DNA from 3 places in the Streptomyces sp. NPDC054786 genome. Region 2 is predicted to be linked to each of the others. Evidence: riboswitches for the same ligand, from Rfam matches in the RefSeq annotation. Region 2 holds a riboswitch; each other region holds the start of a gene.

Evidence for each region. Region 2 has a riboswitch for cyclic di-AMP ahead of ACWGI6_RS13480 (NlpC/P60 family protein). Riboswitches for the same ligand answer to the same signal wherever they lie in the genome.
Region 1: it holds a riboswitch for cyclic di-AMP, as region 2 does, so the genes downstream of both, ACWGI6_RS25235 (transglycosylase family protein) here and ACWGI6_RS13480 (NlpC/P60 family protein) in region 2, are expected to answer to the same signal.
Region 3: it holds a riboswitch for cyclic di-AMP, as region 2 does, so the genes downstream of both, ACWGI6_RS09150 (M23 family metallopeptidase) here and ACWGI6_RS13480 (NlpC/P60 family protein) in region 2, are expected to answer to the same signal.

Annotation. Positions count from the first base shown of each region.
Region 1 covers NZ_JBSHAW010000031.1:30,232-34,839, reverse strand. The annotation lists gene ACWGI6_RS25245 (FtsB family cell division protein) at 1-265, opposite strand, end outside; gene eno (phosphopyruvate hydratase) at 424-1,710, opposite strand; gene ACWGI6_RS25235 (transglycosylase family protein) at 2,047-2,718, opposite strand; cyclic di-AMP (ydaO/yuaA leader) riboswitch at 2,726-2,897, opposite strand; gene ACWGI6_RS25230 (transglycosylase family protein) at 3,149-4,144, opposite strand; gene ACWGI6_RS25225 (cytochrome P450 family protein) at 4,400-4,608, opposite strand, start outside.
Region 2 covers NZ_JBSHAW010000013.1:94,672-99,279, reverse strand. The annotation lists gene pcrA (DNA helicase PcrA) at 1-1,052, opposite strand, end outside; cyclic di-AMP (ydaO/yuaA leader) riboswitch at 1,342-1,525, shown strand; gene ACWGI6_RS13480 (NlpC/P60 family protein) at 1,534-2,685, shown strand; gene ACWGI6_RS13475 (hypothetical protein) at 2,869-3,222, opposite strand; gene ACWGI6_RS13470 (NlpC/P60 family protein) at 3,547-4,608, shown strand, end outside.
Region 3 covers NZ_JBSHAW010000008.1:40,087-44,694, forward strand. The annotation lists gene drmB (DrmB family protein) at 1-223, shown strand, start outside; gene ACWGI6_RS09135 (very short patch repair endonuclease) at 248-742, shown strand; gene ACWGI6_RS09140 (hypothetical protein) at 854-1,159, shown strand; gene ACWGI6_RS09145 (aldo/keto reductase) at 1,299-2,255, opposite strand; gene ACWGI6_RS09150 (M23 family metallopeptidase) at 2,326-3,441, opposite strand; cyclic di-AMP (ydaO/yuaA leader) riboswitch at 3,453-3,599, opposite strand; gene ACWGI6_RS09155 (DUF2332 family protein) at 3,892-4,608, shown strand, end outside.

The DNA.
Region 1 (4,608 bases), on a different contig from region 2:
GGGCCTTCTGCTCGCGCAGCCGGTCCAGTGCGGCGCCGGCGTCCTGGGCCTTGCGGCGCTGGTCGGCGATGTCAGAACGCTGGGAGATGTACTGCCTTATCGGATACGCGAGGGCGACGACCAGGGAGCACATCACCAGCGCCAGCAGGGCGGCGCGGCCGGTGAGGCGGTTGCGGCGGGGCGGGCGGGCTCGGTAGACGCGGGCGGCGGCCTGCTCGCCGAGCGCCTTGAGTCGGGTCGCGGTCGAGAACCGGTCCGCGGGCACGTCGTCTCCCCTTCACTGGCTGACGCCTGACTGCTGAAGCAGGTACGTCCCCGGCAACGGTACGGGACCGTCGCCGGGGACGTACGGGGTGCTGGGCGGTTGTCTCGCCCGATTAGCCCCTGCTGCCCTGATCGGCCCGGCAGCGGGCCGCACTGCGGTCAGCTGCCGTGACGGAACCGCGGGAAGGCGGAGCGGCCGGCGTAGACCGCGGCGTCGTCGAGGATCTCCTCGATGCGCAGCAGCTGGTTGTACTTGGCGACGCGCTCGGAGCGGGCCGGGGCACCGGTCTTGATCTGGCCGCAGTTGGTGGCGACGGCGAGGTCGGCGATGGTGACGTCCTCGGTCTCACCGGAGCGGTGCGACATCATGCACTTGAAGCCGTTGCGCTGGGCCAGCTCGACGGCGTCCAGGGTCTCGGTCAGCGAGCCGATCTGGTTGACCTTCACCAGCAGCGCGTTGGCGGAGCCCTCCTCGATGCCGCGGGCGAGGCGCTCGGGGTTGGTGACGAACAGGTCGTCGCCGACGAGCTGGACCTTGGCGCCGAGCTTGTCGGTGATGACCTTCCAGCCGGCCCAGTCGTCCTCGTACAGCGGGTCCTCGATGGAGACCAGCGGGTAGGCCGCCACCAGCTCCTCGTAGTACTCGGTCATCTCGGCGGCCGAGCGGTCCTTGCCCTCGAACTGGTACTTGCCGTCCTTGTAGAACTCGGAGGCGGCGACGTCCAGCGCGAGCGCGATGTCCTGGCCGGGGGCGTAACCGGCCTGCTTGACGGCCTCCAGGATGAGGTCGAGGGCCTCGCGGTTGGAGCCCAGGTTCGGGGCGAAGCCGCCCTCGTCACCGAGGCCCGTGGACAGACCGCGCTCCTTCAGGACCTTCTTCAGGGTGTGGTAGACCTCGGCGCCCCAGCGCAGCCCCTCGGAGAAGGACTCCGCACCGATCGGGGCGATCATGAACTCCTGGATGTCCACATTGGAGTCGGCGTGCGAGCCGCCGTTCAGGATGTTCATCATCGGGACGGGCAAGACGTGCGCGTTCGGGCCACCGAGGTAGCGGAACAGCGGGAGGTCGCTGGCCTCGGAGGCGGCGTGCGCGACGGCGAGGGAGACGCCGAGGATGGCGTTGGCGCCGAGCGAGCCCTTGTTGTCGGTGGCGTCCAGGTCGAACATGGCCTGGTCGATCAGCCGCTGCTCGGTCGCGTCGTAGCCGACGAGCTCCGGGCCGATCTGCTCGATGACGGCCAGGACGGCCTTCTCCACACCCTTGCCGAGGTAGCGGTTCGGGTCGCCGTCGCGAAGCTCGATGGCCTCGAAGGCGCCGGTCGAGGCGCCGGACGGCACGGCGGCACGGCCCGTGCTGCCGTCGTCGAGGCCGACCTCGACCTCGACCGTGGGATTACCTCGCGAGTCGAGAATTTCGCGGGCTACGACGACGTCGATGGACGGCACGTTGTCTCCTTCGTGGGTGTCTGGAGTCTGCAGCACGAGCCTAACGGCCCCGGGCACGTCCGCTTGCCCTTGGCCCGCTCTGTGGGATGGAAAGACCCGGAAAGCTCCCCAAAAGCCCAGTTCACGGGACGTTTGGGCGCATTGTTCGCCGAACGGGAGAAACGCGGAACGGAACCGGTTACCGGTGTGCGGCCGCCATGGGTGCGACCCGGGCGCGGCCGGGCAACGAGAAGCCCCGCCGCGACGCGCTGGGGGAAGGGCGCGCCGGGCGGGGCGGTCTCACCGAGGAAGGGGGCCCGCCGCTCGGGCCCGCCGGATTCCCGCTGAGGGGTGGACTCAGACGTTGAGCTTCTGGCCCGGGAAGATCAGGTTCGGGTTGCCGCCGATGACCGACTTGTTGGCCTTGTAGACGGACTTCCAGTCGGCACCGTGCGCCTTGGCGATCTTGGCGAGGGTGTCGCCCGCCTTGACGGTGTAGTTGCCGTGGCCCATGGACTTGCGCTCGGTGGAGCGCGAGGCGTGCCGCTCGGGAGCGGCCGGGGCCTTCTTGGCCTCGGTCTTGGCGGAGCCCTCGTCCTTCTGGGGCGCGGACTTGGTCTGCGCGGAGCCCGAGGTGTCGACGTCGGCGGCGGGGCCACCGGCGGTCAGGTTGCCGGCACCGGCGCAGGACCAGGCGCCCGGGCCCTGGATGGCGAGGAGCTTCTCGGCGGCGGCGATCTGCTGGGACTTGCTGGCCAGGTCGGCGCGCGCCGCGTACTGGGTGCCGCCGGCGGCGGCCCAGCTGGAGTTGGAGAACTGCAGGCCACCGTAGTAGCCGTTACCGGTGTTGATCGACCAGTTGCCGCCGGACTCGCACTGGGCGACCTTGTCCCAGGTGGCGACGGAGGCGGCGGAGGCGGAGGTGGCGCCCATCAGCGGGACGGCCACGGCAGCGCCGGCGATGCCGGCGAGGGTGGCGACGCGGACGGCCTTGGACGGACGACGGTGCTTGCCCTTGATGATCAGCATGGTTCGTTCGTTTCCTCACCGACGCCTACGAGGTGAGCTGTCGGGTTCGGGCCGTGAGAATCGCCCGGCCTCGTGCGCGTGGCGCACGTGGCTTCACCCCAAGCCGGTTGACCCGCTTTCACGGGTGGGGCCGGCACTTACCTTGGGTCCCCCGCTCCTGCCTTCGGCGCTTGCGCGTCAACTGCCTCCGACCACCGGCAGGATTCGGCGTGTGATCGAAGGGCCCGCTTTGGCGAGCGGTCCTGACGTTAAGCAGTAATCCCCTTGGGGTTCAAACCCCACCATCTGAACCAAGTTGACCGTTTTTGATCACGGGCGGGTCACATACCCGCAGGTGAACCCCGGTTTGCCGAGGCGGGACGAACCGGGGTTCACCACGGTCAACGAGAGCCTTGTCTCACTTTCCCAAAAGCGGGCGAAGGGCGGCGAATTACCCCGCGGAGTGCCCGAGATCGAGCAGTTGGCCCGGCTTGATCAGGTCCGCGTCGGAGCCGACGACGCCCTCGTTGTGGTCGTAGAGCGCGGGCCAGCCGCCGGGCAGCCGGTGGGCCGAGGCGATGGCTGACAGCGTGTCACCCGGGCGCACGGTGTAGTCGCCGTCGCCCGCCGGGCCGGTGCGCGCCTCGTCGCCGCGTGAGGCATGCCGGCCGGCGGACCTGCCGCCGTCGTCGTCACCCTCGTCGCCCGAGCCACCGCGGTGCTTGCCCTTCGCGGGCTTCTCCTGCGGCGTGCCGGTCGTGTCCGTGCGGCTGCCGTCGTCGGACGGGTCGGCGGACTGCGACGGGTCGTCGTGCCCCTTGCCCGGCGTCGCCGAGTCGGACGGCGCCGGGTCGGTGGACGCGTCGCCGGAGCCGGCGGAGCCCGGGGCATCGGGCGAGGGCGCCGGATCGGACGACTCGTCGCCCGGCTCGTCGTGCGTGCCGGCGGAGTCCGAGCCGTCGTGCGTGCCGGACGCATCGGACGGGTCCCAGGGGTCCGAGGAGCCGTCGGCGTCCGACGGGGCGGGCGAGGGAGTGGCGGTGCTGCCCGGGTCGACCTCCGGCGCGCGCCCGTCCTTGGTCAGACCGGCGCTCACCGCGCAGCTCGACCAGTTCTCCGGGCCGCGGTCGTCGAGGATCGATTCGGCCACCGCGATCTGCTGGGAGCGGCTGGCGAGGTCGGGGCGCGAGGCATAGGCCGCGCCGCCGTAGTCGTCCCACATCTCCTGGGTGAGCTGCAGCCCGCCGTAGTAGCCGTTGCCCGAAGCCGCGCTCCAGACGCCGCCGCTCTCACACTGGGCGACCTTGTCCCAGGTGGCGGTGTCGGCGGCGTGAGCACCGCTCGCGCCGAGCAGTGGCAGGGCAATACCGGCGCCGGTCACTCCCGCCGTGACAAAGATGGCCGGTGCTTGACGGGGGCGCCGGTGTCGGCCGTTCCCGGAACGCATGCGGATGCCTTTCGCGCGGCGGTTGAGTTGTACGACGAGCTCTTCGAGCTGCTCGACGGGTTACCCGGGCCGGCCGACGCGCACGAGGCACACCGTTACACCGGTCCCCCACATCACCGCTTCGGCCGATCGAGTGAAGCCCGTCGATCGTCGGTCGAAAGGTAGCCGGGGTCACGGGTAGTCACAAGTCGGTGTAGCGCAGATCACGTAAAGGTCACACGGCTGACTCTCTGTCACTTTTGACCTTGTTGCTGGTCAGGGCCGTTCGGGCGGGAACTCCACGGGCAGCGACCGCAGTCCGCGCATGATGAGCCCGCCGCGCCAGCGCAAATCGTCCGGTTCCGCGGCAAGTCGGATGTCCGGGAGCCGGGTCAGCAGTGTCGCCAGAGCGGTCTGTCCTTCGAGCCGGGCGAGCGGCGCACCCAGGCAGTAGTGGATGCCGTGCCCGTATCCCAGGTGCTGGT
Region 2 (4,608 bases):
GTCGTCGCGTCCGGATAGTCCTCCTCGAACTGGAGGATGTTGCGGATCGTGGCACCCCGGAAAGCGTAGATCGACTGGTCGGCGTCACCGACGACGCACAGCTCGGCGGCGGATTCGGCGGGGCCGACCAGCTCGCGGACGAGGGTGTACTGGGCGTGGTTGGTGTCCTGGTACTCGTCGACGAGGACATGGCGGAAGCGGCGGCGGTAGTGCTCGGCGACATCCGGGAAGGCCTGGAGCAGATTGACCGTCGTCATGATGATGTCGTCGAAGTCCAGGGCGTTGGCCTCGCGCAGCCGCGCCTGGTACATCGCGTACGCCTCGGCCAGGGTCTTCTCGAAACCTCCCCCAGACTCCGTCTGGGAGGCGCCCCCAGCCGCCGTCCCGGCGAAGGTCTCCTCGTCGATGAGCTCGTTCTTGAGGTTGGAGATCTTCGCGCTGAAGGACTTGGGCGGGTAGCGCTTGGGGTCCAGGTCCAGATCGCGGCAGACCAGGGCCATCAGGCGCTTGGAGTCGGCGGCGTCGTAGATCGAGAAGGAAGAGGTGAAGCCCAGCTTCTTGGACTCGCGGCGCAGGATGCGGACGCAGGCGCTGTGGAAGGTGGAGACCCACATGGCGTTGGCCCGCGGGCCGACGAGCTCCTCGACGCGCTCCCTCATCTCGCCGGCGGCCTTGTTCGTGAACGTGATCGCGAGGATCTGGCCGGGGTGGACATGGCGCTCGGCGAGCAGATGCGCGATGCGGTGGGTGAGCACCCGGGTCTTGCCGGAGCCGGCGCCGGCGACGATCAGCAGCGGGCCGCCGGTGTGCACCACGGCGGCCTTCTGCTCGTCGTTGAGCCCCTCCAGCAGCGTCGCCGGGTCGAGGGCGGGACGGGCGGCGCCGTCGCGGTAGTACGCCTCTCTGGGCGGGGGCGCGTCGAACTTCCCGCCGAAGAGGTCGGCGGGGATCTCCTCCGGGGCCGGACCGTGCTCGTCCTCGGGGGGCGGCGGGTGCTCCTCGCCCTTGTGGCCGAGGTCCGCCAGGAAACTGTCGTCAAAGAGGCTGCTCATCGCCCACCGAGTCTAGGCCGCCGCACTGACAGTCCGCCGCGGAGTAGCCCATTGTCGGCCGCTTGCGGGGCGAGGCGTGGCACCGCGGCAGGTCAGGTGGCCGGGACCGGCACAGATCGGTCGGCGGCTCGTCTACCCGAATCCGACATCTGCCACAACAACCCCGCATCGCGTTCAGGTCACGAAAAGGTTTCGGGCATATCGAACATCAGCCTTCACAGGAGCCACACGAGTTGGCTAACGTCCTCGCTCAGGCAGCCCGCCTCCCCGTGGACGACAGCGTCCGCACGGGCCGCCCACGCCGAGTCCGGCCCTGCCCTCAGGCACCCGGAGCCGGGGACCCACCAGCACCACCGGGGTGAATCGATCCGGACAGCCGTCGCCAGCGGACGTCCGGACCGTAGGGCAAGCCTTCCGTCAGCGACACCGCCCGAACCCGACAGCTAACCCGGTAGGCGGTCCACGGAAGGAGTCGCCGGCCTTGGCGTCGCATCGCAAGCCGCGCACCAGCATTCTCGCCTCACCCGGAGGCCGACGTACGGCCGTCGGGCTCACCACTGCCGCCCTCGCCTCGGCCACGCTGCTCTCGCAGTCCGCCGACGCGGCCCCCCGGGCGCCCAAGCCCACCGTCGAAGAGGTCAAGCAGAAGGTCGACGGCCTCTACCGCCAGGCCGAGGTGGCCACCCAGAAGTACAACGCCGCCAAGGAGCACGCCGACACACAGCGCCACACCGTGGACGGCCTGCTCGACGCCGCCGCCAAGCGTGCCGAGAAGATGAACGAGTCCCGGCGCCAGTTGGGCACCTTCGCCTCGGCGCAGTACCGCACCGGCGGCATGAACCCGACGGCGCAGCTGATGCTCGCCAAGGACCCGCAGCAGTTCGTCGACCGCAGCCACCTCATGGAGCGGCTGACCGGCCGGCAGAAGCAGGCCGTCACCGACTACCAGGAGCAGCAGGCGGCGGCCGCCCGGCAGCGCGCCGAGGCGACCCGCAGCCTGGAGCGGCTGCAGACGTCGCAGACATCCCTCAAGGAGTCCAAGCGGTCCGTGCAGCAAAAGCTGGCCGAGGCCCGGCAGCTGCTCTCCCGGCTGACCGCCCAGGAGAAGGCGCGGCTCGCGGAGCTGGAGCGCCGGAAGGAAGCGGCGGCCAAGCGCAAGGCCGAGGAGGAGGCGCGCAAGCAGCAGGAGCGCGAGCGCCGGCGCCAGCACGACGCCGGCGGCTCGGCCGGCGGACAGACCGGCGGCGGTGCGGACGACGGTGGCTCGACCGGCGGTTCCACCTCGGCCAAGGCCGACAAGGCGCTCGCCTTCGCCCGCTCCCAGATGGGCAAGCCGTACGTCTGGGGCGCGACCGGCCCCAGCTCCTACGACTGCTCGGGCCTGACGCAGGCCGCGTGGAAGGCCGCCGGTGTCAGTCTGCCGCGGACCACCTGGGACCAGGTCAAGGTCGGCCAGCGGATCGCCACCAAAGACCTCAAGCCCGGTGACCTGGTCTTCTTCTACGACGACATCAGCCACGTGGGCATGTACATAGGCGGCGGCAAGATGATCCACGCGCCGCACCCGGGCGCCAACGTCCGGGAAGAGTCCATCTACTACATGCCGATCTACGGGAGTGTCCGCCCGGGCTGAGACCCGGCCGCGCTCCCCCGGGCCACCCCCCACGGCCACCCCCCACACGCCACCGCGCGGCCGTCGCCTCCGGATTCGGAGTGCGATGACCGCGCGGTGTGCCGTGGAGGGGGCCTTCCCGGCCCACGGGGGGACCTTCTTCCGGCCCGTGGAGCCCTGTTCCCGGGCGGAACGCCGCTCCGCTCAGGTCCAGAGCACGGCGATGAAGATGTTCGCCACCGTCAGCGCACCGACCGCGCCGAAGAGCGGCTTGGCGACCGTCTCCTCGTCCCGCTTGACGTAGACCAGCGCCAGGATGACCACCAGAACGGCCATCTTGATGCCGATCTTGATGTTGTTGAGGCTGTGGCCCGCGGCCTGGTCGAGGCCGACCAGCACGATGCCGGTGACCAGCATCGTCAGCGCGCCGTGCAGCATCGCCGGGACAAACCGGGCGGTGCCCGCGCTCATCGCCTTCATCTGGGTCAGAAAGCCGCCCAGCAGGGAGGCGATGCCGATGATGTGCAGGCCGACGAAGAGATTGATTACTACGTCCATAGTGCTGGATCGTAGCCGCCGCATAGCACGGCCCTTCAGGCAGGGCGCCCACAATCGCCGCTTCGGTCAGGCCGGGCCCGGTCCCGGCCGTGCGGCCACGGCGCCGCGGTCACCCGCGCGCCGACCGCGGTCGAAAGCGAACAATCCCGGGCAAGCGCACCCGTCGCCGCAACACACGGGCTTAGCGTCCTCCTCCAGGCGGCCGACTCCCCGCCATCGCCGGCCTCCCACCGGCGTCCTGTCGGCCGCCCCGCCGAGAGGTGTGGCGGCGGTCCGTTCCCTCGTTACGGACCGCCGCCGGGCCCACGGCTCGAAGGGAAGGAAGTGACGGCCACCGTGGCCTCGCACCGCAAGCCCCGGCAGCATCCGCTCACCGCTCTCACCGGTGGCTCCCGCAGCGCACGCACCGCCCGTACGGCCGCCACCCTGGCGCTGGCCGGTGCCGCCACCGCCACCGGCTTCGACGGCACCGGCCAGGCCGCACCCCAGCCCACCCCCGCCCAGGTCAAGAACCGGGTCGACGCGCTGTACCAGGAGGCAGAGGTGGCCACGCAGAGCTACAACGGCGCGAAGGAAGCCGCCGACACCGCACGCGAGGAGCTGAGCAGGCTGCAGGACGAGGCCGCCCGCAGGACCGGGAAACTGAACGCCGCCCGCACCGAACTGGGCACCATGGCCGCGAGCCAGTACCGCTCCGGCGGCATCGACCCGACCGTACGGCTGTTGCTGTCCGCGGACCCGCAGCGCTATCTGGACGGCGCCGCGGTGCTGGAGCGTACGGGCAGCCACCAGGCGACCGCGGTGGCCGGGTACGCCCGCCGGCTCGGCAGCGTACGGCAGATTCAGCGGCGGGCCGAGGACACCGCGGAACGGCTGGCGGACACCGAGGCGGCGCTGAAGAAGCACCGGGTCACGATCGTCCACAAGCTGGGCGCCGCCGAGCAGTTGCTGAGCCGGCTGACCGCGGAACAGCGGCAGCGGATGGCGCGCCGCGGCGGCGCCGGCGAGAGCCGCGCGGACCGCGGGACCGGGCGCGGGGACGGCCTCCTCGGCGGGGTCCCCACCGGCTCGGCAGCCGCCGCGGCCGCGGCGCAGGCCCCCGACCCCCGTGCCGCGCGGGCCGTCGCTTTCGCCTACGGCGCCCTCGGCAGGCCGTACGTCTGGGGCGCGACCGGCCCCTCCGCGTACGACTGCTCGGGGCTGACACAGGCCGCCTGGAGGTCCGGCGGTGTGGCGCTGCCCCGTACGACGTACACCCAGATCAGCTCCGGGCCGCGTATCGACAGGTCCCAACTCGCCCCCGGTGACCTGGTGTTCTTCTACTCCGGCATCAGCCATGTGGGGCTCTACGTCGGGGACGGCAAGATGATCCATGCGCCGCATCCG
Region 3 (4,608 bases), on a different contig from region 2:
CCTGGCGGAGTCCCTACGGTCGGCCCTCGTTCGGATCTCTTGGTGCTCCGCGGACCCCCTGTGCATGGAGTCCGACAGCAGCGGCGTGCATGGCCTCAATCGCGCGGCCTGCCACGCCTGCATACTCCTCCCCGAAACCAGTTGCGAGATGAACAACACCTTTCTCGACCGTGCGCTCCTCGTGGGCACACCCGATGAGAAGGTGACCGGCTTCTTCTGCTGATCGGTGATGAGCCATTCTTGGCTCATGGCACGCCCACCCGTCTCCCCGTCGTCCCCCGGCGTCTCCGCGCGCATGAGACGGCAGGGCAGGCTCGACACGAAGCCGGAGCTCGCCGTACGACGACTGCTGCACGCCTCCGGCCTGCGCTACCGGCTGCAGCGCCGCGTGCCGGGGATGGCCCGTCGCACCATCGACATCGCCTTCCCCGGCCTGCACATCGCCGTGTTCCTCGACGGTTGCTTCTGGCACGGCTGCCCCGAGCACGCAACCAGCCCCAAGGCCAATGCCCAGTGGTGGCGCACGAAGCTCGAGGGCAACATGGCCCGCGACGCCGAAACCACCAGTCATCTCGAATCGGCAGGATGGACGGTACTGCGCTTCTGGGAGCACGAGACCCCGGAGAGCGTGGCCGAGCAGGTGACCCAAGCAGTGCAAGCAGCCAAGAGCCACGCACAAGGGGGTCGCCACCGACATCCCCCTACGCAAGCCCTTGGCCGAGAAGGAGAGCGCCGCTCCTAGCTGCACGGCGACACCGCTTCCGTAGCTCCGGGGAGCCGGGTTATCGCAAGCAGCCGCAGTGCCGAACGTAGGGTTCTAAGGAAATTGCCCGATGAAGCGGAGTTTATGGTGATGGCTGAAGTTCCCACCGCAGTAGTTGCAGCAACCGGCCTCGTCGGCGGCTACGCCGTAGCCCGCTGGACCAAGAAGCGGCCGCTTGGTGGGGTGGCGCTCGCCGCGGGCGGAGTGGTGGCGGCCAGGGGATGGCAGCAGAAGGCGGGGAATGCGACGGCGGCGGTGCTGGGTGGGGCGTACGTGGCCGCCTTTGCCGGGTCGCATCCGTTGGCCAAGAAGATCGGGGCCTGGCCTGCGGTGTGCGCGGTGGCGGGTGGGGTTGCCGTGACGTCGTGGGTGGTGGTTGACCGCCGTCAGGTGTGACGGCACGGGTATGACGGACCGCGCCACCCGGGTGTGACGGCACAGGTATGACGTTCCGCGCCACCCGGGTGTGACGGCAGCAAGTGGGGGTGGCGCGCCACCACAACCGCCCCACCCCACCACCCTGTTGAGGTGTCGGTTACGCCGACGCCTCGCTCAGCAGTGTCAGTTCCGTCTCCGTCAGGGTCAGGTCCCCCACCGCCAGCAGCGCCGGCAGCTGGGCCACCGTCCGGGCGCTGGCGAGGGGAGCCACGACGGTGGGCTGGGCGGCGAGCCAGGCGAGGGCGACGGTGGCCACCTCGGCCTCGTGGGCGGTGGCGACGGTGTCGAGGGCCTGGAGGACGCGCAGGCCGCGGTCGGTGGTCAGATGCCGGGCGGCGGCGCCGGAGCGGGCGCTTTCGGTGGCGGTGCCCGGACGATACTTGCCGGTCAGGAAGCCGGAGGCGAGGGCGTAGTACGGGACAGCGGCGACGCCGTGGCGGGCGGCGACGTCGGCGAGTTCGCCCTCGTAGGTGTCGCGGGAGACCAGGTTGTAGTGGGGCTGGAGGGCGACGTAGCGGGCCAGACCCTCGCGGGCGGAGAAGGCCAGGGACTCCTCCAGGCGCGTCGCTGAGATGTTGGACGCGGCGATCTCGCGGACCTTGCCGGCCCGCACGAGGTCGTCGAGCGCGGTGAGCAACTCCCCGACCTCGACCGATTCGTCGTCGTAGTGGGTGTAGTAGAGGTCGATGTAGTCGGTGCGGAGACGGGTGAGGGACTCGTCGACCGCGGACTTGATGGTGGCGGCGGACAGGCCCTTGTAGTCCGGGTGGGCACCGACCTTGGTGGCGATGACGACATCGGAGCGATTGCCGCGGGAGGACAGCCAGTTGCCGAGGACCGTCTCGGATTCGCCGCCCTTGTTGCCGGGGACCCAGGCCGAGTAGACGTCGGCGGTGTCGATGAAGTTGCCACCGCCCGCCAGGTAGGCGTCGAGCACGGCGAAGGATTCGGCTTCGTCGGCCGTCCAGCCGAAGACATTGCCGCCGAGGGACAGCGAGGAGACGGAGAGCGAGCCGAGGGGCCTGCGGTTTCGGGGGGTGTGTGTGGCGGTCATGCGTGGTTGCAGCGTTGGGGGGCGGGGAGTTATTCCTCCCGCTCCCCCCAACAGCAACCCCGTCAGAAGTTCACACGTTGATGCCGTGGTCGCGCAGCCACGGCATGGGGTCGATCGGGTCGCCGGCGGGGCGCACCTCCAGGTGGAGGTGGGGGCCGGTGACATTGCCGGTGGCGCCGACCCGGCCGATGACATCGCCCGTGGTGACCTTGCCGGAGGTCTTCACCATCGAGGACAGATGGCAGAACCAGAGTTCGGTGCCGTCGTCGAGGGTGAGGACGATGCGGTAGCCGTACGAGCCGGCCCAGCCGGCCTGGGTGATGGTGCCGGAGTGCACTGCCTTGATGGGAGTGCCGGTCGGCGCGGCGAAGTCCTGTCCGGTGTGGTCCGCGGCCCAGCGGTCGCCGGCCTGGCCGAAGCCGGCGGTGAGGGTGAACGAGGAGACCGGGGCGATGAAGTTCTTCGCCAGCTTGGCGAGGCGGGCGGCCTCCGCCTTTTGCCGGGCCGCTTCTTCGGCCTCGCGCTTGGCCTCCATCTCGGCCGCCTTCTTGGCTGCTGCGGCCTTTTCGGCCGACTTCTGGTGAGCGGCGGCTTCGTTCTCGGCCTTCTGGAATGCGGAGTGTTCGGCGGCCTCGCGGGACTCCTGATCGGCTGCGCCCTGCTGCGCGTCGGCCTGCTGGAGGATGCGGCTGCGCAGCGCCTCGGCGGCGCCCGTGTCCGAGTCCGTCCCGGCGGCCCGGGTGAGGGGCCCGGAGGCCGCCGCGGCCGCATCGCCCGTGGCGGCGCCCTCGGCCGCGGTGGAGTCCGCGCCCGAGTCGGATATGAGGTCACCGATGCCGGGGAGCGACTTGGCGTCCGGCAGCTTGCCGGCGAGCTCGTCGGCCATGCCGCCGACGTCGGGCATCGAGATCGGCACCGCGGGGCGGCCCTCGGCCGACGCCATTCCGCCGGCACCGACGGCCGCGATGACGCCGACGCCCAGGACCGTGCCGCCGCGGGCGAGTCCGCCGCGCTGCTTGGCCACCCGGTGCTTGCCGCGGACGGAGCGGACGGAATCCTCGGTGGGATTCCATTCCTCCCACGGTCCGTCGTTGATGGTGTCCGCATCACCGGGGCCCGGGAAGGCACCTCGGTCATCGAGGTCGTAGGCGGACGGACCCTCGGGGGCAGGCCTGTTGGACGCCACGGGGGCGCTCTCCTTTCCTTCCTTCTCGCCTACCGGGTTAGCTGACGGGTTCGGAGCAGGAAGGTCTCCTACGGGCGCCCCCTGGCGGAGGGCGTCCGATTCACCCCAAGGAAGTGGTTCCCCGGTTCCCTTGGTGCAGTTCGAGGTGCTGGAGGTGCGTGAAAAGCGCGTGCGGGATTCGGCGTCGGCGCGCGGTGCCGCCTCTTGCGACGGCTGGGACGACCGCGCTGCGTTATCGGACAGTAATAGAGATCGCAGCCGGATTCCAAGCCTTCCCGGGAATTCATCACGGCCCCACAACAGCTTTGGCGTGGACTTTTTCGGCCACCACGGCCACAAATCGGGCGAGTTGGCCGCCCACGCCTAAACGATCTCGCGTGGATTGTGTGCCAGTTGTTATGCGGAGGGGTGCCCCTCGGTTACGGAACGTGAGAGCAGTAACGTCGGATCATGGCCGTCAACGTCGGGAACACCGGGAACGTCGAGAGCGCTGCCGCCGGCGCCTGGGAGGTGGCGGAGCGGTACGGGGACTTCTCCTGGCGTCGGGCACGGGGGTGGTCCGCGGCGCACGAGGAGCTGAGCGCGCGGATCAGCCAGGACCAGGAGCTCTGCGATCTGCTGTCGGGGTCGCTGCCGGCCGGCGGCAAACAGCAGCCGGACCTTCTGCTCGCCGCCGTCCGCTATCTCGACGGCCCGCACGCCGAGCTGGGGCCGCGCGGTGAAATGGCGTACGGCCGCTGGCGCGAGTGGACGATCCGGCACTGGGACGAGGTGCGCGCGGTGATCATGCAGCGCTCGCCCCGGACCGATGAGCCGGCCCACTGCGCGACGCTGCTGCCGCTGCTCGCCCGCCTGCCGCAGCCGCTGGCGCTGCTGGAGGTCGGCGCGTCGGCGGGGCTGGGTCTGCATCCCGACCGCTATCGCTACCGGTACGAGGACGAGGACAACGAAGCGGAGGGCGCGGGCAGGGGTGACCTCCCGGGAGACGCCCTCCGGGGCGACACCCTCCGGGCCGAGGCAGGGGCACCGGAGAGCCCGCTCGTATTGAGGTGCCGTACGGGATGGACGGCCGACGAGCTGCCCGGCCCGATGCCCCGGATCGTCTGGCGGGCCGGTATCGGCCTCGATCCGCTCGACCCGGTTGCCGAACCGGACGATCTGCGCTGG